Regions from separate parts of the Caulobacter sp. FV2ye17ST genome, predicted to be linked through region 2. Evidence: predicted binding sites of a transcription regulator. Region 2 holds the regulator's gene; each other region holds the start of a gene.
What was found. Region 2 encodes LexA, which represses DNA repair genes until DNA is damaged. Its sites were predicted from a motif close to ATGTTCNCNANNTGTTCT; they were not measured.
Positions count from the first base shown of each region.

Region 1 (7,787 bases), 1.0 Mb from region 2:
ACGCGTTCGCGCCAAGCCGCCAGATGCGGCGTCTCCTCCGGAACTTCCAGGCCGGTGAAGGCGGCGAAGTCGATCGTGGTCTGGGCCACGATGTCGGCGATCGAATAGGTCTCGCCGGCGATGAACGCGCGGCCGTCGGCCAGCTCGCGATCCAGCCATTTCAGCGCCCGGCCCACGATCTCGCGGTTGGACTCGCCGAACTCGACGTTCTGCTTGAGCAGGGACGCGGTCAGCGGATGGGCGTGGCGCCAGAACATGCCGACCGGGATCAGCAGCTGGAACTCGATCCGCCGCACCCACATGTCGATCCGGGCCTGCTCCAGCGCGGTGGTCCCGAACATCGGCGGCTGCGGATGCAGGGCCTCCAGATAGCGGCAGATCGCGATGCTCTCACTGATCGTCGTCCCGTCATCCAGCTCAAGCGTCGGGACCTGACCCAGGCTGTTGCGGGCCTTGTGCTCGGGCGACTTATGACCACCCTGGCGCATGCCGACGCGGATCTCCGGCAGGTCGACGCCCTTTTCGGCCAGGAAGATACGCACCCGGCGCGGATTGGGCGCGGGGTTGGCTTCGCCATAGAGCTTCATCGAGACCTCCCGGATTGGCGACGCTGACGGTCGCTTTCAAACAGATGTTAGAGTTGGTCAGGCGCAGCGAGCAAGCCGCATTCGTGCGCACGTCGATTTCGGCGTCCGCGCCCTGTCGAAACGCCGCAAACCTTGTTACGCGTAGCGCTTGTCTCGTTCCGTCCCCGAGGGCCGCATGTCCAAGTTCTCCGCCTCCGACGCCGCCTTCGTCGGCTTCCGGCTCGTGCGGGAGCATCCGCGGACCGTGGCGGTGTGGGCTGTGCTGATGACGGTGCTGTCGCTGCTGACCAGCACCCTGACCATCAAGATCGCCGGGCCGCAGCTGAACGCCTTCATGGCGATCAGCGGCGACAACAACGCCTCTCCCGAGGAGATGCTGACAGTCATGAGTGGGCTGGCGCCGCTGATGGGCGTGTCGCTGGTTTATAGCCTGGCGCTCTATTCGGTGATGCTGGCGGCGGTGAACCGCATGGTCCTGCAGCCGGGCGACAGCCGCTCGGCCTATCTGCGCTTTGGCGCGGACGAGCTGCGGCAGGCCGGAGCGCTGATCCTGGTGAACCTGATCTTTCTGGCGGTCTATGTCATGGCCATCCTGCTGTCGGCCATCCTGGTGGGGATCGGCGTGGCGGCGGGCGGCGGCGCCGTCGCGGCGCTGACGGGCCTGATCGGCTTTGTCGGCGTGGCTTGCCTGATGATCTATTTCGCCGTGCGTCTGTCGTTCGCCTCGACCATGACCTTCGACACCGGCCGCATCGCCATCCGGGCCTCTTGGGCGATGACCAAGGGTCATGTCGGCGCGATGCTGGGCGCCTATGTGCTGGCGGTGGTGATGGCGGTGATCGTCTATCTGCTGGTCATGACCATCGTGGCCGCCGTGGGCGTGATCGCCTCGGGCGGCATCAGCGGCCTGGGCGGCCTGTTCGAGCCGGACATGAGCTCGCTGGAGACCTTCTTCACGCCGATCGGCGTGGCGCGGGCGGTGTTCGCGGGCGTGATCTCGGTGCTGACGTCGCTGATCATCTTCTCGCCGGCGCCGGAGATCTACCGGATCCTGAAGGCGGGCGGGGCGGAGCCGGTGGCGCCGAGCGTCTAACCTTTCTCCGCTCTCCCCGGCGACCCGAAGGGCGGCGAAGCCAACGCCGGGGTCCAGATCGAACCCAGGGCGTGGGTGATTGTGGCTCTGCGCCAAGGCGCATCATCCCCAAACGCTCAGGCTGAATCTGGGCCCCGGCGTTGGCTTCGCCGCCCTTCGGGTCGCCGGGGAGAGCGGGTTTTTGGTGATCGCTTCAACGCGAAACGATCACTTCGTCTAAGCCCGCTTGCTCTTCTTCAGCTCCGCCACCCGCGCCTTGCGGCGCACCTCGTGGCGGTCCAGCACGTCCTTCAGATAGCGCCCGGTCCACGAGGCCTCGACCTTGGCCACGTCCTGGGGCGAGCCCACGGCGACGATCTCGCCGCCGCCGTCGCCGCCTTCGGGACCGAAGTCCAGCAGCCAGTCGGCGGTCTTCACCACGTCGAGGTTATGCTCGATGACGACCACGGTGTTGCCCTGGTCGACCAGCTCATGCAGCACTTCCAGCAGCTTCTTGGTGTCCTCGAAATGCAGCCCGGTGGTTGGCTCGTCGAGGATGTAGAGCGTGCGGCCGGTGGCGCGCTTGCTCAGCTCCTTGGACAGCTTCACCCGCTGGGCCTCGCCGCCCGACAGCGTCGTCGCCGACTGGCCGACCTTGATATAGGTCAGGCCCACCCGCTTCAGGGTCTCCATCTTGTCGCGGATCGGTGGCACGGCCTTGAAGAAGTCGGCGGACTCCTCGACGGTCATGTCCAGGATGTCGGCGATGGTCTTGCCCTTGAACAGGATGTCCAGGGTCTCGCGGTTGTAGCGCTTGCCCTTGCAGACGTCGCAGGTGACGTAAACGTCGGGCAGGAAGTGCATCTCGATCTTGATCAGGCCGTCGCCCTGGCAGGCCTCGCAACGGCCGCCCTTGACGTTGAAGCTGAACCGGCCGGGGCCATAGCCGCGCGCCTTGCTCTCCGGCAGCTGGGCGAACCAGTCGCGGATCGGGCCAAAGGCGCCGGTATAGGTGGCCGGGTTCGAGCGCGGGGTGCGGCCGATGGGCGACTGGTCGATGTCGATGACCTTGTCGAAGTTCTCCAGTCCCTCGATGCGCTCGTGCTGGGCCGGGGCGTCGCTGGCGTTGTTCAGGCGACGGGCGGCGGCCTTGTAGAGGGTCTCGATGGTGAAGGTCGACTTGCCGCCGCCGGACACGCCCGTGATGCAGGTGAAGGTTCCGACCGGGATCTCGCCGGTCACGCCCTTGAGGTTGTTGCCGGTGGCGCCGATGACGCGCAGCATCTTCTTCTTGTTGATCGGCCGGCGCTCTTCCGGGACCTCGATCTCGCGGGCGCCGGTCAGGTACATGCCGGTGATGCTGTTGGGGTTGGCCATGATGTCGGCCGGCTTGCCCTCGGCGACGATCTCGCCGCCGTGCACGCCGGCGGCCGGACCCATGTCGATCACATAGTCGGCGGTGAGGATGGCTTCCTCGTCGTGCTCGACGACCAGCACCGAATTGCCCAGATCCCGCAGGCCCTGCAGCGACTGCAGCAGCCGGGTGTTGTCGCGCTGGTGCAGGCCGATCGACGGCTCGTCCAGCACGTAGAGCACGCCGGTCAGACCCGAACCGATCTGGCTGGCCAGGCGGATACGCTGGCTCTCGCCGCCCGACAGGGTGCCCGAGCCGCGTGAGAGGTTCAGATAGTCCAGACCGACATCGACCAGGAACCGCAGGCGATCATTGATCTCCTTCAGGATCCGCCGGGCGATCTCCATCTGCTTGTCGCTGAACTGGGCCTCCAGGCCGGCGAACCAGTCCTTGGCCGGACGGATGGCCAGCATCGAGACCTGGGCGATGTCCATGCCGGCGATCTTGACCGCCAGGGCCTCGGGCTTCAGGCGCTTGCCGTGGCAGACCTCGCACGGCGTGTCGGACTGGTAGCGGCCCAGCTCCTCGCGAACCCAGCTGCTGTCGGTCTCGCGCCAGCGACGTTCGAGGTTCGGCAACACGCCCTCGAAGGGCTTGGCGACCTCGTATTTGCGGGCGTTGTCGTCATAGGTGAACTTGATCTTCTCACCCTTGGACCCGAACAGCACGATGTCGCGGGCGCTGGGGGCCAGCTTGTGCCAGGGCTCGTCCATCGAGAAGCCGTAGTGGCGGGCCAGGGCCTGCAGGGTCTGGGTGTAGAGCGGCGAGGGGCCCTTGGCCCAGGGCGCGACGGCGCCCTTGTGCAGGCTCTTGTCCTTGTCCGGAATGACCATGTCGGCGTCGAAGGCCAGCTTGGCCCCCAGGCCGTCACAGGCCGGACAGGCGCCCGCCGGATTGTTGAACGAGAACAGGCGCGGCTCGATCTCGGCGATCGTGAACCCGCTGACCGGGCAGGCGAAGCGTTCCGAGAACAGCAGCCGCTTGGGCTCCTTCTCGCCCTCGTCGATCGTCGCCCATTCGGCGACGGCCAGACCGTCGGCCAGGCGCAGGGCCTGCTCGATGGAGTCGGCCAGCCGCTGCTCCATGTCGGGCTTGGTGACGATGCGGTCCACGACCACGTCGATGTCGTGCTTGAACTTCTTGTCGAGGGCCGGGGCGTCCTCGATCGGATAGTATTCGCCGTCGATCTTCAGCCGCTGGAAGCCGGCCTTCTGCCACTCGGCGATCTCCTTCTTGTACTCGCCCTTGCGGTCGCGAACGACCGGGGCCAGCAGATAGAGACGCGTGCCCTCGGGCAGGACGGTGATCTTGTCGACCATCTGGCTGATGGTCTGGCTTTCGATAGGCAGGCCGGTCGCGGGCGAATAGGGAATGCCGACCCGCGCCCACAGCAGGCGCATGTAGTCGTGGATCTCGGTGACCGTGCCGACGGTCGAGCGCGGATTGCGGCTGGTGGTCTTCTGCTCGATCGAGATGGCCGGCGACAGGCCCTCGATCAGGTCGACGTCCGGCTTGCTCATCAGTTCCAGGAACTGACGCGCATAGGCCGACAGGCTCTCGACGTAGCGACGCTGGCCCTCGGCATAGATGGTGTCGAACGCCAGCGAGCTCTTGCCCGAGCCCGACAGGCCGGTCAGCACCACCAGTTCGCCGCGCGGGATGTCGACGCTGACGTTCTTCAGATTGTGCTCACGCGCGCCACGCACGCGGATGAAGTTCAGTTGTTCAGCCATGTTTTCCGGAACGCAGAGAGCCGCAGGGAGGGTGCAGCGCAGCGGCTATATGTAGGGTTCGATCCGGGAATTAACACAAGAACAAGATGCGAACAAATGTCGCGGCGCGGAAGCTGCGCCGCCTGCTGACAGTGGGTGTCAGCAGGGCCGTGGCGGCAGGGGTTTGGTTTCCGCGCCTTAACCGCCTTTGAAAGCTCCATCTTCAGCACTGTCTGGCTCAATGGCTGCAGAAACGGAGCGCATCATGAGCAAGGCCGCCAAGCCCGCGAAGACTGACAAGCAGGAACAGGGCAAGCAGGCGATCCGCGATGCCCAGGGCGTCAAGCCGCGCAACCCGGTCGTCGACTTCATGGTGTTCATCGGCGGCGTGGGCTCGCTGATCTATGTGTTCAACACCATCGCGCCGAACTAGGCGCGTCCCGGCCCAGCTTGCCGAACGCCGTTTGTCGGCGTAAATCGGCCGCCTTCGATTATTGATGGAGGCTCCCATGATCAGCGCGACGGAAGACCTGTTCGTCCTTCCCGTTCCCCTGACCGTGAGCCCCCATGTCAGCCTTCATCACGCTGGACTCCGTCGCCGCCGCCACGCCTGACGGCCGCCGCCTCTTCGAAAACCTGACCCTCTCGATCGGGACCGAGCGCATCGGCCTGGTCGGCCGCAACGGCGTGGGCAAGTCGAGCCTGCTGGCCATCCTGGCCGGCTTGAGACCGCCCGCCGCCGGGGCCGTGACCCGCGTCGGCAGTGTCGCCCTGCTGGACCAGACGCCCGACCTGTCGACCGATGACCGGCTCGTCGCCCTGCTGGGCGTCGCGGCCGCGTGGGACCGTCTGAGCCGGATCGAGGCGGGGGAGGGCGACGAAGCCGACCTGTCCGAAGCCGACTGGGACCTGCCCGGCCGCATCGCCCAGGCCCTGGGCGACGTGGGTCTGCCCGACCTTGACCCCCAGCGCCCGGCGCGGTCGCTGTCGGGTGGCCAGGCCACCCGCGCGGCCCTGGCCCGGCTGCTGATCGCCCGGCCTGATGTGCTGTTGCTGGACGAGCCGACCAACAATCTGGATGCGCCGGCCCGGGATCTGGTGGGGCGGGTGCTGGCGCGCTGGAAGGGCGGGGCGGTGGTGGTCAGCCACGACCGGTCGCTGCTGCGCGGCATGGATCGCATTGTCGAGCTGTCATCGCTGGGCGCGCGATCCTATGGCGGCGGCTACGATCAGTTCGTCGCGCGCAAGGCCGAGGAGGCGGCCGCCGCCGAACGCGACCTCGACCACGCAGAGCGCGAGACCCGGCGCGTGGCGCGTGAAGCCCAGGTCGCCCGCGAGCGCAAGGATCGCCGCGATGCGGCCGGTCGGAAGTTCGCCGCCAAGCGCTCGGAGCCCAAAATCCTGCTGGGGGCCATGGCCGAGCGCGCGGAACTCAGCGGCGCGCGCGAGGGCAAGCTGGCCCAGCGTCTGGCGGCCGACGCCGCCGAGGCCAGGGCTTCGGCTGAGGCCCGGGTCGAGCGGATGAAGACCCTGGCCTTTGACCTGCCGCCGACGCACCTGCCGCCGGGCAAGACGGTGCTGGATTTCGATGCGGTGTCGTTCGCCTGGCCGGACGGGGCGGCGGTGCTCTCGGGCCTGTCGTTCCAGATCATCGGGTCCGAGCGCGTCGCCGTGGTGGGGCCCAACGGCGCGGGCAAGACCACCTTGATCCGGCTGGCGACCGGCGATCTGGCGCCCACCTGCGGCGAGATCCGGCGCGGCGTGGCTGCCGCCCTGCTCGACCAGCGGGCGGCGTTGCTGGCCGACGACCAGACCATTCTGGAGAACTTTCGCCGGCTCAACCCGGCCGCCTCGGTCAATGACGCCCACGCGGCCCTGGCGCGGTTCCTGTTCCGCAACACCGCCGCCCACCAGCTGGCTGGAACGCTGAGCGGCGGCGAGCGCCTGCGCGCGGCCCTGGCCTGCGTGCTGTGCGCCGAAACGCCGTCGCAGCTGCTGATCCTGGATGAGCCCACCAACCATCTGGACCTGGCCTCGATCGAGGCCATCGAAGCGGCGCTGGCGGGCTATGACGGGGCGCTGCTGGTGGTCAGCCATGACGCTGATTTCCTCGACGCGATCGGCGCGGAGCGGCGGATCGACCTGGGCGCGTCCAGTTTTTGACAGGGCAGGCTCAGGAGAATTGCACGCCCGGCTGGTTGTTTTGCTGCGGTGCGGCGCCACATCAGGCACTGGCGCCGCCAAGCGGCGCCGTATCCATTGAGGACGGCCTTCATGCCCACGCTTTTCGACCCGTTGCGCCTTGGCGACCTGGACCTGCCCAACCGCGTGATCATGGCGCCGCTGACGCGCCTGCGCGCCGGCCCGACCCAGATCCCCAACGCGATGATGGCCGAGTATTACGCCCAGCGCGCCAGCGCCGGCCTGATCATCTCGGAAGGCGTGCCGGTCTCGCCCCAGGGCGTCGGCTATGCCGGCGTGCCCGGCATCTGGTCGCAGGCGCAGGTCGAGGGCTGGAAGCAAATCACCCGCGCCGTGCATGACAAGGGCGGCCGCATCTTCATGCAGATCTGGCATGTGGGCCGGATCTCCGATCCCTCGCTGCTGAACGGCGAGACGCCGGTCGGCCCCAGCCCCATCGCGGCCAAGGGCCATGTCAGCCTGCTGCGTCCCGAGCGTCCCTATGCGACGCCCCGTCCGCTGACCACCGAAGAGGTCAAGGGCGTGGTCGAGGACTTCCGGAAGGGCGCGCAGAACGCCAAGGACGCGGGTTTCGACGGCGTGGAGCTGCACGGCGCCAATGGCTATCTGCTCGACCAGTTCCTGCAGGACGGCTCCAACCAGCGCACGGACGACTACGGCGGTCCGATCGAGAACCGCGCCCGCCTGCTGCTGGAAGCCACCGACGCGGCGATCTCGGTGTTCGGCCCGGGCCGCGTGGGCGTCCATCTGGCCCCGCGCGCCGACTCTCATGCCATGGGCGATAGCGATCTGGCGGCCAC
Region 1 covers NZ_CM178727.1:2,979,665-2,987,451, reverse strand. The annotation lists gene ACW17V_RS14305 (glutathione S-transferase family protein) at 1-587, opposite strand, end outside; gene ACW17V_RS14300 (hypothetical protein) at 763-1,680, shown strand; gene uvrA (excinuclease ABC subunit UvrA) at 1,897-4,806, opposite strand; gene ACW17V_RS14290 (hypothetical protein) at 5,051-5,218, shown strand; gene ACW17V_RS14285 (ABC-F family ATP-binding cassette domain-containing protein) at 5,353-6,948, shown strand; gene ACW17V_RS14280 (alkene reductase) at 7,060-7,787, shown strand, end outside.
Region 1: a site for LexA is predicted at 4,885-4,902, ahead of uvrA (excinuclease ABC subunit UvrA). Genes of this name have one in related genera too.

Region 2 (7,787 bases):
GGGGCCGGCTTCCAGCTGGCCAGCCACGACCTGGACCAGCGCGGCGGCGGCAACCTGCTGGGCGACGAGCAGAGCGGTCATATCAAGGAGATCGGCGTCGAGCTGTACCAGCAGATGCTGGAAGACGCCGTCGCCGAGCTGCGCCAGCGCCAGGGCGCCGAGGCGCTGCTGGAGGATCGCGGCTGGTCGCCGCAGATCAACACCGGCGCGGCCGTGATGATCCCCGACGAATATGTCCCGGACCTCAATGTGCGCCTGTCGCTGTATCGCCGTCTGTCGGAAGCCGAGAAGTCCGCCGACCGCGAAGCCCTGGCCGCCGAACTGATCGACCGCTTCGGCCCGCTGCCGCCCGAGACCGACAGCCTGCTGAAGGTCGTCGCGATCAAGGGCCTCTGCCGTGAAGCCAATGTCGCCAAGATCGACGTCGGGCCCAAGGGCGCGGTGGCCAGCTTCCGAAACGACACCTACGCCAACCCTCTGGGGCTGATGCAGTACGTCGCCAAGAACAGCCTGGTCTGGAAGGTGCGCCCCGACCAGAAGGTGGTGATCAAGGGCGAGTGGGACACCCCGGCGCAGCGGCTGGATGCCGCGGAGAAGATTCTGGGGCACCTGGCGCGGATCGCCAAGGAGTAGGGCGTACTTTCGAAGAAGCCCCTCCGTCGCAGTTGGCGAAGGGGCTTCTTCGAAAGTGTAAGATTTCACTCCTTGATCAAAGTTCCCCAAATTTCAGCGTCATCGCTGAGCTCTTCAACAACGATGTTTACGCTACACCAAATCTCATCCGACGTTCTAGTATAGCGGAATAGACGAGTCTTAACGCGGCCGTCGAAGCTCGAGCGAGAAGTATCGTTGGCGATTTGTATGTAGTCCCCGACGCTCGGGAGCATTGTGAAGCCTTTGTCATCAGTGTCGATGCCAATAATTTCACCGTCGTCCGTAGGGCGTATTGAGCCGCGTGAAAGGTGTTGAAAGTCCACGTGGTAGCGCATTTTGCTTCCCCTTTTTCTAAAGGGGAGTGAAGCACGAAAAGCTCGCCAGGGTCGAGCAAGTGGATTGCAAATCATATCAACGAAAAAGGCCGCCCCGGCATTGCCGGGACGGCCTGAAATCTCCCGCACTTACCCAGCGCCTAGTGGTACCGCCGGATCAGCCCCACCAACTTGCCCTGCACCTCGACCTGATCCGGACCAAAGATCCGCGTCTCGTACTTCGGGTTGGCCGCTTCCAGGGCGATCGAGCCGCCCTTCTTGCGCAGGCGCTTCAGCGTGGCTTCTTCGCCAACCAGCGCCACGACGATCTCGCCGGAGGTGGCGGTGTCGCCCTTCTTGATGATCACATAGTCGCCGTCGAGGATGCCGGCCTCGATCATCGAGTCGCCCTGCACCTCGAGCACATAGTGCTCGCCGCCGCCCAGCATGCTTTCCGGCACCGGCAGGCGGTCGCGTTCGTGCTGGATGGCGTCGATGGGCGTGCCGGCGGCGATCTTGCCCAGGATCGGCAGCTCGCGGCTGTCATTGGCCGGCGCCGACATGGCGCCGCTGCTCGATGGGGTCGCACCGCCACCGCCTTCGACCACCTGCGGCTTGAACGTCCCGCGCCCCTTGGGCGGCGAGGCGGTCGTCGCCTGTTGCGGCAGCTTGACCACTTCCAGCGCCCGAGCGCGGTGGGCCAGGCGGCGAATGAAGCCGCGCTCTTCCAGCGCCGTGATCAGACGGTGGATGCCCGACTTCGATGCGAGGTCCAAAGCCTCTTTCATCTCGTCGAACGACGGCGATACGCCGCTCTCCTTGATGCGTTCGTGGATGAACATCAGCAGCTCGTGCTGCTTGCGCGTGAGCATCTCGACCTCGACGAAGACGCGGAACAAACCGCAAACCTTGCGAATGTTCTCTAGGCGTTCTTCCTTAATGTCAAGTTGACGACCGAGGAACGCGAACGGCTCGACATTCGTTGGTGGCTGACGATTTTCACAGGGGCGTCAGCCATGAGCTTCCAGCAGTTGAATCCGACCATGCCGGTGTCGGTCGAGGGCAAGGGAACCGGATTTGCCTTTGCGGTCATCGACTACGGTCAGGAACATCACCTGATCTGGGTCGTCGCCATCGACGGCACGGGCGAGATCTGGTCGGCGCCCAATCCCAAGGTTCGCGTGCAGTCCAACTGGACCATGGGCCGCAAGATTGCGCCGCCGACCAATGTCGAACCGCTCAGAACGGCGGCCGCCGCGGCGGGTTGAGGCCGGAAGACCCCGAATCGTCCTCGTGATTCGGATCAGGCAACCGGCGCGATCAGGCTTTTGAAAGTGCGGCCCCAGCGCGGTCCCTTGCTGGCGTCCCAGGAAAACAGCACGCGCTCTGCGCGACCGACCAGATTTTCGGCCGGCACAAAGCCCATGCCGGTTCCAGGCGGCAGGTGGCGATCCAGGTCCCTGTTCCAGGCGCAGGCGGCGTCGCCCTGGCGGATCGGACCGGGATCGAAGCGGCTGTCGACAGAGTTGTCGCGATTGTCGCCCATCATGAAATAGCAGCCGGCCGGTACGACATAGACGCCCGTATTGGCCGCCGCCGTGCGCGGCCCCTCGGCGTGGGTGATATAGGTTCGCCCGTTCGGCAGGGTCTCGGCGACCTCTTCGAACACCACTGGATAGCCGTGATCGTTCGTTACCCGCACCCCCAGCGGCTCCTGGCTGACCGGTTTGCCGTTGATCAGGACGACGCCGCCGCGCATCTGGATTTGATCGCCAGGCAGGCCGATCAGGCGCTTGATGATGTCGGTGCGGCCATCACCAGGCTTCTTGAACACCACGATGTCGCCGCGCTCGGGGGCGTGGCCGAGGAGCCGGCCATGACCGACAGGGGGGCTGAACGGGATGGAGTGGCGGCTCCAGCCATAGGCGTATTTGGCGACCAGAATCCGGTCGCCGACCTCGAGGGTGGGCTCCATCGAGCCGGACGGGATCATGAAGGGCTGGGCTAGCACCGTGCGCGGCACCAGCAGGATGACCACGGTCAGGGCGACGAAGCGCGCCCAGTCGAGGGCCTCGGCCAGGAAGGTCGTGTTGCGCCGCGAGTCCATGATCACCCCTGTGGCTGAGATCGGTCTCAGAATGCACGGCGGAGCTTGGCCAAATCGTGGCGGGGCGTCCTAGAGCGCGGTCGCCCGTTCTGGATGCCTGGGGGTGCAGTCACGATAGAAGGCGGTCAGGGGCGCCATGTCCCTGTCATAGTCGCCCGAGGGCATGATCGCCTGGCCCAGGGCCACGACCTTGCGCCTGTAGTCCATCTTGGCCGGCACGATCAGCACGCCGGCCTTGAGGGCGATGTTGTAGAAGCCGGTCTTCCACTGCGCAGCCTTGCCGCGCGTGCCCTCCGGCGCGATCGTCAGCATGAACTCGTCCCGGCGCGCGAATTCGTCGGCCATGGCCTGAACGGTGTCGCCCGAGCGCGACCTGTCGACCGGCACGCCGCCCAGATCCCGCATCAGGCGCGCAAACGGCCAGCGGAACAGCGAGATCTTGCCCATGAAGCTGAGCTTGAGGTTCAGGGCGTCGGCCGCGCCCAGGAAATAGACGAAGTCCCAGTTGCTGGTATGGGGCGCGGCGATGATCACGAACTTGCGGGTCGTCGTCGGGGCGGCGCCCTCGATGGTCCAGCCTTCGTGCTTGAAGAAGGCGACCAGCGACCAGTTCACGACCCGGGCGATCCAGTGCATTCGAGATCCTCCCGGAGTGGCTCCGGCCGCTTTGGCGGGCCGGTTTTCAGTGAAGAGACTTTGGGCGGGGCGGCGTCAAAACGCCAGACCGGCCTTACCCGGTGTGGTGTCAGCCCAGCAGGACGCGGGTGGCTTCGGCGACATTGGCCTGGCGCATCAGGCTTTCGCCGACCAGCATCGCCGTGGCGCCGGCCGCTTCCATCCGCACGACATCGTCGTGGGTGAAGAGGCCGCTCTCGGTGACCAGCAGGGCGTCCCTGGGCGCCTGGGCGGCCAGACGCTCGGTGACGGCCAGATCAACGATGAAGCTCTTGAGGTCGCGGTTGTTGATGCCTACCAGGGTCGCGCCCAGCTCGCCGGCGCGAGCCATTTCGGCCTCGTCGTGCACCTCGACCAGAGCGTCCATGCCCAGGCGCTCGGCTTCGCTCATCAGTTCGGCGGCCAGGACGTCGTCGATCATGGCCAGGATGACCAGGATGGCGTCGGCGCCCAGGGCGCGGCTTTCCGAGACCTGCCAGGGATCGACCAGGAAGTCCTTGCGGATGCAGGGCAGGCTGACGGCGGCGCGGGCGTCGATCAGATAGGGATCGGCGCCCTGGAAGCTGGGCCCGTCGGTGAGCACCGACAGGCAGGACGCGCCGCCGGTCTCGTAGGCGCGGGCCAGGGCCGGCGGATCAAAGTCGGCGCGGATCAGGCCCTTGGACGGCGAGGCCTTCTTGATCTCGGCGATCAGGGCCAGCCTGCCGGGAGCATGACCGTGCTTCAGCGCCGCCTTGAAGCCGCGCGGCGACGAGGCGTTGCGCGCGGCGTTGTCGAGCGCGGCCTGGGTGCGGCGGCGCTTGCGATCGGTGACCTCGTCGCGCTTGTAGGCGGCGATCTTGGCCAGGATGTCGGTCATGCGCTTGCCAGTTCGGTGTTGGTGGCCTTGACCAGACCGGCCAGGGCCGCCCTGGCCGCGCCGCTGTCGATGGAAGCCGCGGCGGCCTCGATGCCTTCGACCAGGGTCTCGACCTTGTCGGCGACCAGGAAGGCGGCGGCGGCGTTCAGCAGGACGATGTCGCGATAGGCGCCCTTTTCACCGTCCAACAGGCGGGTGAGGGCGGCGGCGTTGAAATCGGGCTCGCCGCCGGTCAGGTCGGCCAGCGACGCGCGGGGCAGGCCCACGGCTTCCGGGGTGATCGTGAAGAAGCGCACGACGCCGTCGCGCCATTCGGCGACTTCGGTCTCGCCGGTGGTGGTCAGCTCATCCATGCCCTGGCCATGCACCGACCAGGCGCGCTCGGCGCCCAGGGCGCCCAGGGCCCGGGCGATGGGCTCGACGAAGCGCGGGGCCGAGACGCCCACCACCTGGCGCCGGGCGCCGGCCGGATTGGTCAGCGGGCCTAGCAGGTTGAAGATCGTGCGAAAGCCCAGCTGTTGGCGGATGGGCGCGACGTGCTTCATCGCTCCGTGATGGCTCTGGGCGAACAGGAAGCAGATCCCCGCATCGTCCAGTGCTTTGCGCTGTTGCTGGCGGCTGGCGTCGATATTGACGCCCAGGGCGGCCAGGACGTCGGCGGTGCCGGATTTCGAGGTCACGGCCCGGTTGCCGTGCTTGGCGACCTTCAGCCCGCCGCCCGCCGCCACGAAGCCGACGGCGGTGGAGATGTTCAGCGTGTGCAGGCCGTCGCCGCCGGTGCCGCAGACGTCGATGACGTCATAGGGATGGTCCAGCATGACGGCGGCGCGACGCATGGCGCGGGCGCAGGCGGCGATCTCGCCCACCGTCTCGCCGCGCAGGCGCATGGCGGTGACCGCCGCGCCGACCTGGGCCGGGGTCGGCTCGCCGCGCAGGCAGGCGCTGAAGAAGACCTCGGCGTCATCCTCGGAAAGGTTCTGGCCGTCGGCCAGCTTGGCCAGCAGCGGCTTGAAGGTGTCGGACATGCGCTCGGCCTAGACCCAGATCGCCGCGTCGCGTTTCACGCCGGCCAGGTCGATGAAGTTGGCCAGCATCTGGTGGCCGCCCTCGGTGGCGATCGACTCGGGGTGGAACTGCACGCCGTGCACCGGGCGGGTCTTGTGCTGCACGCCCATGATCTCGCCGTCATCGGTCCAGGCGGTGACCTCCAGCTCGGGCGGCAGGTCTTCGCGGCGGATGGCCAGGCTGTGATAGCGGGTGGCGGTGAAGGGGTTGGGCAGGCCCTTGAAGATGCCCTTGTCGGCGTGGCGGATGGGGCTGGTCTTGCCGTGCATCACTTCCTTGGCGCGGATCACTTCGCCGCCATAGGCCTGGCCGATGGCCTGATGGCCCAGGCACACGCCCAGGATCGGCATGTCTTCCGGCGCGCCGCGCAGCAGGGGCAGGCAGATGCCGGCCTGGTCTGGGGCCTTGGGGCCGGGCGACAGCAGGATCGCGGACGGGCGCAGGGCCAGGGCCTGCTGCACCGTCAGGTCGTCGTTGCGATGGACCAGCGTCTCGGCCCCAAGCTCGTTCAGGTAGTGGACGAGATTGTAGGTGAAGCTGTCGTAGTTATCGATGACCAGGATCATGATCTAGCTTCTAGAACGGGCAGGGCCGGAGTGGGAGGGGGTTTGCGGCATTTGAGCGCGAGAAAGGCTTAAGGCGATTACAGATCGCTTGGCGTGGGGCATGGTTGATCCATGGTCTCGTCTGATTCCGCCCTCGATCCGGTCGCCATCGCCTATGCCCGCGCCCTGCTGCGGCCTCGGGAGCGTCGCCAGAAGATGGCGCCCGTCCTGGCGGCGGCGGCCTTCGCGGCCTTCTGCGCGCTCAGCTTCGCCACCGTGATGGTGCTGGCCCCGCCGGCGGTCACTCAGCATCTGCCGGCCGACCGCCTCGGGTACTGATACTTGGCGCGTGACAGGCGCCGAAACCGGCATCCACTTTCGGCTGTCACGCTTGCCGTCAGGCGAAACGCCAGGCCTCTTCGGCCGCGCGCTTGAGGGCGCGGGACTTGTGCAGGGTCTCGTCATATTCAGCGTCGGGATCGCTGTCGGCGACCACGCCCCCGCCGGCCTGCACGTACATCATGCCGTCCTTGACCAGCGCCGTGCGCAGCACGATGCAGGTGTCCACCGAGCCGTCGGCGCCGATATAGCCGACCGCGCCGGCATAGCCGAGGCCGCGCTTCTCGATCTCCAGCTCGTCGATGATCTCCATGGCCCGCACCTTGGGCGCGCCGGAAAGCGTGCCGGCGGGCAGGGCGGCCATCAGCACGTCGACAGGATCCACGCCCTCGGGCGCGACGCCCTCGACATTGGAGACGATGTGCATGACGTGGCTGTAGCGCTCGACCTTGAAGCTCTCGGTGACCTTGACGCGCGGACCCTGGTGCGGCTTGGCGGGCTCGTTCTTGCCCGGCTCCTTCAGCATCGAGACGCGGCCCACATCGTTGCGGCCCAGGTCCAGCAGCATCAGGTGCTCGGCGCGCTCCTTGGGATCGGCCAGCAGCTCGGCTTCCAGCGCCAGATCCTCTTCCGGAGTCGCGCCGCGGGGACGGGTGCCGGCGATCGGGCGGATGGTGATCTTGCCGTCGCGCAGCCGCACCAGGATCTCGGGGCTGGAGCCCACCAGATGGCAGCCGTCCAGGTTCAGGAAATACAGGAACGGTGACGGGTTGGTCCGGCGCAGCGAGCGGTACAGCGCGAACGGATCCAGGTCGAACGGCGCCCGGAAGCGGTGGCTGGGCACCACCTGGAAGATATCGCCGGCCCGGATGTACTCCTTGGCCTTCTCGACCACGACCGCATAGTCCTCGCGGCTGACGGGCGTGGTGAACTCGATCGGCGCGTGGCCCGTGCGGGGCGCGTCGTGGGCCAGGGGACGACGCAGGTCGGCCATCACCGTCTCGATGCGGGCCCGCGCGGCGTGGTGGGCGTCCTGCGCCGAGACACCGGCGACCGGACGCACGGTCGTCACCAGGATGATCTCCTGGGCGATGGCGTCGAACACGGACACGATCGAGGGCCGGGTCATGATCCCGTCCGGCAGGCCGGTGGTGTCCTCGTTGATGTCGGGCAGACGCTCGGCCAGCCGCACCATGTCATAGCCCAGGGCGCCGAACACGCCGGCGGCC
Region 2 covers NZ_CM178727.1:1,939,791-1,947,577, forward strand. The annotation lists gene mfd (transcription-repair coupling factor) at 1-633, shown strand, start outside; gene lexA (transcriptional repressor LexA) at 1,130-1,840, opposite strand; gene ACW17V_RS09465 (hypothetical protein) at 1,985-2,236, shown strand; gene lepB (signal peptidase I) at 2,272-3,075, opposite strand; gene ACW17V_RS09475 (lysophospholipid acyltransferase family protein) at 3,145-3,711, opposite strand; gene trpC (indole-3-glycerol phosphate synthase TrpC) at 3,821-4,609, opposite strand; gene trpD (anthranilate phosphoribosyltransferase) at 4,606-5,634, opposite strand; gene ACW17V_RS09490 (anthranilate synthase component II) at 5,644-6,240, opposite strand; gene ACW17V_RS09495 (hypothetical protein) at 6,352-6,558, shown strand; gene trpE (anthranilate synthase component I) at 6,617-7,787, opposite strand, start outside.

Region 3 (7,787 bases), 520 kb from region 2:
CCATCTCAAGGACGCCCATCAGCGGGTGATCTCGGTCGCCGAGGTGCAGTCCCATCTGCACGCCTCAGGCGGCGTCGATCAGATCGAGGTCGGCCCCTACCTCACCAAGCTGTGCGCCAGCCTGGCCACCTCGATGGTCAGCCAGGACCAGCCCATCAGCCTGAAGGTCTTCGCCGACCATGGCCTCATCGGATCCGACAAGGCCGTGAGTATCGGCCTGATCGTCACCGAGCTGGTCATCAACGCCATCAAGTACGCCTTCCCCACCGCCCGGAAAGACGCCCTGATCAATGTCACGTTCTCGAGCCAGGCCAGCGACTGGGAACTGAGCGTGGTCGATAATGGCGTTGGCGCAGCCGCGAGCGCCCCATCCGTCAAGCATGGCGGCCTGGGCACGGTCATTGTTCAGGCCCTGGTCAAGCAGCTCGAAGGCGAGATGACGACGGACTCGACCGCCGGCATGCGCGTCTCGATCAAGCGAAGCTCTTTGCTTCCCCCCGCACTCGACGACGCGGCCTGAACGATCGTTTGACCCCGGCCTGCGGGTGAGGCGATGCTGACGCCGACGCGGCGCCAGACCGCGCGAGCGGGAGGCAAGCGATGCGGTTGAACGAGCCCAGGGTCCATCCCCTGTCCAGCGACAGGCTGACGCCTGAACAGGCCGAGATCCTGGCGCCGCTGGGCGGCGGCGGCGTGATCCCGGCCGGGCCCGTGCTGAACATCTTCCGCACCATGGCTCACGCCCCCAAGGCCCTGAAGGCCTTCTTGACCTGGGGCAACTACGTCCTTTCCAAGAAGAACGACCTGCCGGCGCGCGAGCGCGAGATCGTCATCCTGCGCACGGGCTATCTGTGCAAGAGCGGCTACGAGTGGACCCAGCACGTCGAGATCGGCCTGCGATGCGGCCTGACGTCCGACGAGATCATACGGCTCAAGGCCGGCCCCGACGCCGGCTGGAGCCCGGCCGACGCGGCGCTGATCCATGCGGCGGACGAGCTCAACGCCGACCACTTCATCAGTGACACGACCTGGGCCGCCCTGCTGTCCCACTTCAGCGTGAAGCAGGCGATGGATGTGGTCTTCACGGCCGGCCAGTACACCCAGGTCAGCATGATCCTGAACACCTTCGGGGTTCAGTTGGACCCCGGCCAAACCCTCGATCAGGACCTGCGCAAGGCCTGACCGCCCGATCAGCGATATCGGTCTCGGCTCTAGTCGTTGATCCAGTCGGTAAGGCCTTCGCGGTCATGGACCTCGCGCAGGGACGGCATGGCGCGCATCCGCTTCAGGTACTCAGCGATGTTGGGCCACGCCACGGCGGTCCTGGGCATGTTGCGCGACCAGCGCATCAGCATGGTCGCCAGAAAATCAGCGGCCGTCAGACTGTCGCCCAGCAGATGGGGGCCGCTAGCGGCCAACTGCGCGTCTATGCGATTCCAGGCGCCCTCGATCCTGGTCCGCGCGACCAGGCCGGCCGCCTCGCTCGCCTCGGCGGAGGCGGGTTCATCCGGATAGAACCAGGCGCGGAAGGCCGGCAGGAGGGTGTTGGCCAGATAGATCATCCACTGCAGATAGGCAGCGCGGTCTGACGAACCCGGCGCGGGCGAGAACGCGCCCAGGCTATGGCGCTCGGCCAGCAGCATCAGGATCGCCGTGCTCTCGCTCATCGGCGCGCCGTCGACGATCAGGGTGGGCACCACGCCGTCGGGATTGAGCGCCAGATATTCGGGCGTTTTTTGTTGCCTGGCTTCCGTGTCGATCAGCGCCAGTTCGAACGGGACGCCCAGTTCGATCAGCATCCAGTGGATCGCCAGGCTGGCCGCGCCAGGACTGTAGTAGAGCCGGTACATATCAGAATCCCTCGCCCTGTTCGGGCGAGGGATCGTTCACCTCGGATAGGGTGTCAACGCCCTTGGTGCTTCTCGAACGGGCGACGCTCCAGCCAGGTTTCCCGCCAGCTTGCCCAAGCGATCCGTTCCGGTTACGTTCGCGTCCAGATTGCGGAGAAATCGATGCTCACCCTGTTCCATGCCCCTCGCTCGCGCTCGACACGCTTCCTGTGGCTGCTGGAGGAACTGGGAGCGACCTACGAGATCAGGACCGTCGACATCTATCGCTCGGTGTCCGGCACGGGCGCGCGTGACCCGGCCAATCCCCATCCCCACGGTCAAGTGCCGGCCCTGCTCGACGACGGCGTGCTGATTACCGAGTCCGCCGCCATCGCGCTCTATCTGACCGACAAGTTCCCGGCCAACGGCCTGGGTCCGCAGGTGGGCTCCCCCTTGCGGGGCCCCTATCTCAGCTGGCTGGCCTACTATGCCGGCGTGCTCGAACCCGCGGTCGTCAATCTGTGGAAGCAGCGGCAGGACGACGAGGACAAGGCGACCTATCAGGCGCTGGACGATCGGTTGCGGACCACGCTGGAAAAGTCGCCCTGGCTGCTGGGCGACGACTTCTCGGCGGCCGACATGCTGTTTATCAGTTTGTTGCAGTTCGCCCGCCAGATGTTGCCGCCGCACGCGGTCTATGACGACTGGCTGGCGCGCGCCAACGCCCGCCCTGCCCTGGCGCGAGCCCTTGCCAAGGACGACAGCCAATGATCCGCTGCTCGCCCATCCTCGCCCTGGCCGGCCTGCTGGCCCTGTCGACGCCGGCGGCTGTGGCGCACGCCGACCCCGCGATCGGCGCCCGGGTCGACGCGGTGCTGGCGGACGATGCGGTCACCATCACCGAAGCCGGCAAGACCGTGCTGGTCTATCGGACCAAGCCGCTGGATCCGGCCACCGAGCCGGGCCGACTGAACTATGTGCACCCGCTGTACGCGCCGGACGGCACGGTCCTGACCGAGGACAAGCCTGCCGACCATCTCCATCAGCGCGGCGCCTTCTGGAGCTGGCACCAGGTGCTGGTGAACGGCAAGTCCGTCGCCGACGGCTGGTTCATGAAGGGATTGACCTTCCACGTGCGGGAAAAGCGCTTCAAGGGCGACGCCCAGGGCGGTGGAACCCTGACCGTCAATGCCGACTGGATCGTCACGTCCGGTCCCGAACTGGACTATGTGGCGCGGGAAACGACCAAGGTCAGGGTCTATCCGCTGAAGGACGGCGCGCGGCGCATCGACTTCGACACCCTGATCACCGCGCGGGTCGACGCCCTTGGCCTGGGCGGCAGCGACGACGCCAAGGGCTATGGCGGCTTTTCCTTGCGGCTGGTGCGCCCCGACAGACTGACCTTCGCTTCGGGCGGCAAGACCGTCACGCCGACCGATACGGCGCTTGAAGCGGGCGCCTCCATGGGCTTTGCCTGGCCCGCCGAGACCGGCTCTCCGGCCTGGACCGTGGGCCTGACCTGCAAGGCCAATGAGCAGCCGATCAAGCGCTGGATCCTGCGCAGATCGCTGTCGATGCAGAACTGCGTCTTCCCCGGCCGCGCGCCGTTCGTGCTCAAGAAGGACGAAACCCTGCGCCTCCGCGAGACCCTGATCATCCGGCCCGCCACGCCGGCCAAGGGACCGTCCGCGCCCAAGACCGAAAAGCCCTGACCATGGCCGAGATCCTCAATCTGAACCGGGCTCGCAAGGCCAAGGCTAAAGTCGAAGACAAGACCCGCGCTGCGGAGAACCGCGCAAAATTCGGTCGCGCCAAGGCCGACAAGGCTCTGGACGCCGCCCGCGCCGATAGGCTGCGCCGCGACCTGGACGGCGCCAAGCGCGAAGACTGAGCTGAGCCCTACGCCACTATGCGGTTGATCGCCTTGGAGCGCGGATAGGACGCCAGAAACCGTTCGGCGACGAAGTGCAGGATGACGTCTGGCTGCTCGCTGTCGATCAGATCACCGATCACGTCGCCATCATGCCAGACGAACACCGACCGCGAGAAATGATGCGCCAGCAGCTCCACGCTGAGGGTCGCGGTGGAATCGCGGAAGATCAGCGCGGTGGGCAGGCTCTTGTCATCCTGCTCCATGATCACGGTCTCGCGCCCGCCGCCGCCGGGCATGAACCCCTCCGGCGTGCGAACCTGCCGCGCCCGTTTGCGCGCCGCTGGCAGGGTATGGGAGATCACCAGTTCCAGCATGTTGCCGACCCGGGCCAGTGAGGCGTCGACCTCGAACGCGTCTTTCGCCGCCTCGGGCAGTTGGATCAGCACGTCGCCCTCCATGCCGGCAATGAAATGCTGCAGCTGGTTGAAGGTCAGAGGCTCTCCCACCGGCGCGCCGCGGGCCTGCAGCGCCAGGATCGCCTCGCGATAGAGGTGATAGGCGCCCGTCCAGTTGACGTGGGTGTCGCCCCGGAAGAACAGCACGCCCAGGCGCTTGAGGGCCTCGAAGCGGTCCGCCAGATAGTGCACGATATCGGGACGCATCCGCGCCATGGCCGTGGCCGGCCTGTCGTCAAAAGGCGGGATCCTATCAAGCCCGGCAGGCAGGTAGTCACGATAGACGATGCTTTTCTCGGGGCAGATGAGCATTTGGTAGTAGCGCCCCGACAGCCGCTCGGCGCGTTCGTCCAAGATCCTGCGGACGGCGGCCCGCTCGTCGTCCGACCAGCGCTTCAGGCCCAGCTGCCAGCTCAGGAAATCATTGGTGTCGTTGATCAGAAACACCCAGCCGCCGGCGGCCGCCAGACCCTTGGCCCCGTTCTGGATCGCCTTCAGGCCAGCAAGAATGTCGGACGGGGTCGCGACAGACTCTTGCGGCTGCGGCTGCGGCTGCGGCTGATGCGGCGTGGCGTCTTCAGCCGGCTTAGGGCGCCCAAACTGAAATCGCATGTTTCGTCACTCCCGAACGTCCAACGCTAGAGGTTGAGTCGTATAAGATCAATCAGCGGCCCGCAGTGTCGTCTGGCTCGCGCGCGGCTCACGGTCTACCGAAATAATGATATCGCGTCCTTCAGAGCAGGGGCCGCAACAGGAGGCTATCGGCCGGCATGAGCAGTCTCAAGAAGCGGTCGGTGAACCTGGCGGGCCACGCCACCTCGCTCGCGCTGGAGCCCGAGTTCTGGGCCGCACTGGAGCGCGCCGCGAACGACGATGCGCTGAGCCTGGCGGCGCTGATCCAGTCGATCGACACCGGCCGGGGCGAACGCCCGCTGGCCTCGGCGTGCCGGGTCTTCGCCCTGCGGCGCGCAGCCGCCCATCAACCGGGACGCGGCGAGGTCGGCAACGGCGACGGCTGAGGATTCGGCATCGACCGCGACGGCGCCGAGGGCGCGCGAAACTGCAGGTCGGACGGCACGGTGACCGCGCCGCCCAGACTCCAGGCCATCCACAGGGTCAGGGCCACCACGAACACGACCAGACCGGCCAGCCAGCCGCCGTAGCGGTCATGATTGGGGCGCGCGTGCTTCATGGCCGGTCTCAACTGCCCGGCGGCTTGGGCGCGTCCGGAAGCTGGGGCGCCGAGGCCGACACATTGACGTCGATCGACTTCTTCTGGGTGAAGCCGCCGGAATAGACGACGAAGGCGATGATCGCGACGATCACGACCAGTCCTCCGACGATGAACGCCAGACCGGCGTTGCCGCCGCTGTTGCTTGCGCCTTCGGCCATGTGAGCCTCCCGTGATTGATGTGTCGGATCAACGACCCCCGAGGCCGCAGGTTCCGCAATCGCCGCCTTGGGGGCTTAAGCCCGCCACGGTCTGTGCTACATATGTTCCATGTCTTCAGACTTCGACTCGACCTTTCCCGGCGACCTCCCCTCCCCGCGCATCTCCGACCTGGCCCGCCCCCGCGGCCCCGGCGGCGACCCCGGCTATCTGGAGGGGCTGAACCCCGAGCAGCGCGCGGCGGTCGAGACCACCGAGGGGCCTGTCCTGGTCCTGGCCGGGGCCGGCACCGGCAAGACCCGTGTTCTGACCACCCGCCTGGCCCACATCCTGTCGACCGGCCGCGCCCGTCCGTGGGAGCTGCTGGCCGTCACCTTCACCAACAAGGCCGCCCGCGAGATGCGCGAGCGGATCACCCACATCATCGGCGCCGAGGCCGAGGGCCTGCGCTGGCTGGGCACCTTCCACTCGGTGGCCGCCCAGATCCTGCGCCGCCACGCCGAACTGCTGGGCCTGAAGTCCAGCTACACCATCATCGACAACGACGATCAGGAACGGCTGCTCAAGCAGCTGATCGAGGCCGAAAACGTCGACGCCAAGCGCTGGACGCCCAAGATCCTGGCGGGGATGATCGACAACTGGAAGAACAAGGGCTGGACGCCAGACCGCGTGCCCCCGGCCGAGGGCGGCGAGTTCGCCAATGGCAAGGGCGTCACCCTGTATCGTCAGTACCAGGAGCGTCTGCGCATCCTGAACGCCTGCGATTTCGGCGACCTGCTGCTGCACAACATCACCCTGTTCACCAGCCACCCCGACGTGCTGGCCGACTACCAGACGCGCTTCAAATACGTGATGGTCGACGAGTACCAGGACACCAACATCGCCCAGTATCTGTGGCTGCGGCTGCTGGCCCAGGGCCGGCAGAACGTGTGCTGCGTGGGCGACGATGACCAGTCGATCTATGGCTGGCGCGGGGCCGAGGTCGACAACATCCTGCGGTTCGAGCGCGACTTCCCAGGCGCCAAGGTGGTTCGGCTGGAGCGAAATTATCGGTCCACGGAACATATCCTGGCCGCAGCCTCGGGTCTGATCACCGCCAACAAGGACCGGCTGGGCAAGACCCTGTGGACCGAGGCGATGGGCGGCGAGAAGGTCAAGGTCAGCGGCGTCTGGGACGGCGAGGCCGAAAGCCGGATGGTCGCCGACGAGATCGAGAAGGCCAAGCGGGCCGGCCGAAAGTACAGCCACATGGCCATTCTGGTCCGGGCCTCCTTCCAGATGCGCGCCTTCGAAGAGCGCTTCGTGATGCTGCAGATCCCCTACAAGGTGGTCGGCGGCCCGCGCTTCTTCGAACGGGCGGAAATCCGCGACGCCCACGCCTATCTGCGCCTGATCCAGTCGCCCGATGACGACCTGGCCTTCGAGCGCATCGTCAATACGCCCAAGCGCGGCATCGGCGACACCTCGGTGCAGAAGCTGCTGCATATCGCCCGGGCCGAGAGCCTGTCGGCGGTGGAGTCGGCCCGCGTCCTGGTCAGCAGCGACGAACTGCCGGCCCGCACCCGCACGGCGCTGAGCAATTTCCTGCGCGATCTGGATCGCTGGCGGGCTTTGGCCGCCACCACGCCGCACCAGCGGGTGCTGGAGGCGGTGCTGGAAGAGAGCGGCTATACCGACGCCCTGCGCCTCGACAAGGGCCCCACCAGCCAGACGCGGCTGGAAAACCTGAAAGAGCTCGTCCAGTCGATGAGCGCCTTCGACACCCTGGAAAGCTATCTGGAACACGTGTCGCTGGTCATGGACCTGGACAAGGGCGCCGGCGACGACGCGGTCTGGGTCATGACCCTGCACTCGGCCAAGGGCCTGGAGTTCCCACTGGTCTTCCTGCCCGGCTGGGAGGAAGGCGTCTTCCCCAGCCAGCGCAGCATGGACGACAAGGGGACCAAGGGCCTCGAGGAAGAACGGCGCCTGGCCTATGTGGGCATCACCCGGGCCCGCGAGGAGGCCCGGATCAGCTTCGTGGCCAACCGGCAGGTCTATGGCCGCTGGACCAGCCAGCTGCCCAGCCGCTTCGTCGACGAACTGCCCCTGGCCCATGTCGAGGCGGCGTCCGAAACCGGCTATTATGGCGGCGGTCCAGGCATGCAGCAGACGGCGGCCTCGCGCTGGGACGATACAGGCGCCAATGCGTCGTTCGGCGGTTCCGGCTATGCCAGCCCCGGCTGGAAACGCGCCCAGGA
Region 3 covers NZ_CM178727.1:1,423,848-1,431,634, reverse strand. The annotation lists gene ACW17V_RS06890 (sensor histidine kinase) at 1-520, shown strand, start outside; gene ACW17V_RS06885 (carboxymuconolactone decarboxylase family protein) at 601-1,182, shown strand; gene ACW17V_RS06880 (glutathione S-transferase family protein) at 1,212-1,850, opposite strand; gene ACW17V_RS06875 (glutathione S-transferase family protein) at 2,013-2,600, shown strand; gene ACW17V_RS06870 (DUF6807 family protein) at 2,597-3,541, shown strand; gene ACW17V_RS06865 (DUF4169 family protein) at 3,544-3,720, shown strand; gene ACW17V_RS06860 (alginate O-acetyltransferase AlgX-related protein) at 3,729-4,769, opposite strand; gene ACW17V_RS06855 (ribbon-helix-helix domain-containing protein) at 4,928-5,176, shown strand; gene ACW17V_RS06850 (hypothetical protein) at 5,137-5,349, opposite strand; gene ACW17V_RS06845 (hypothetical protein) at 5,358-5,549, opposite strand; gene ACW17V_RS06840 (ATP-dependent helicase) at 5,659-7,787, shown strand, end outside.
Region 3: a site for LexA is predicted at 5,641-5,658, ahead of ACW17V_RS06840 (ATP-dependent helicase). Genes of this name have one in related genera too.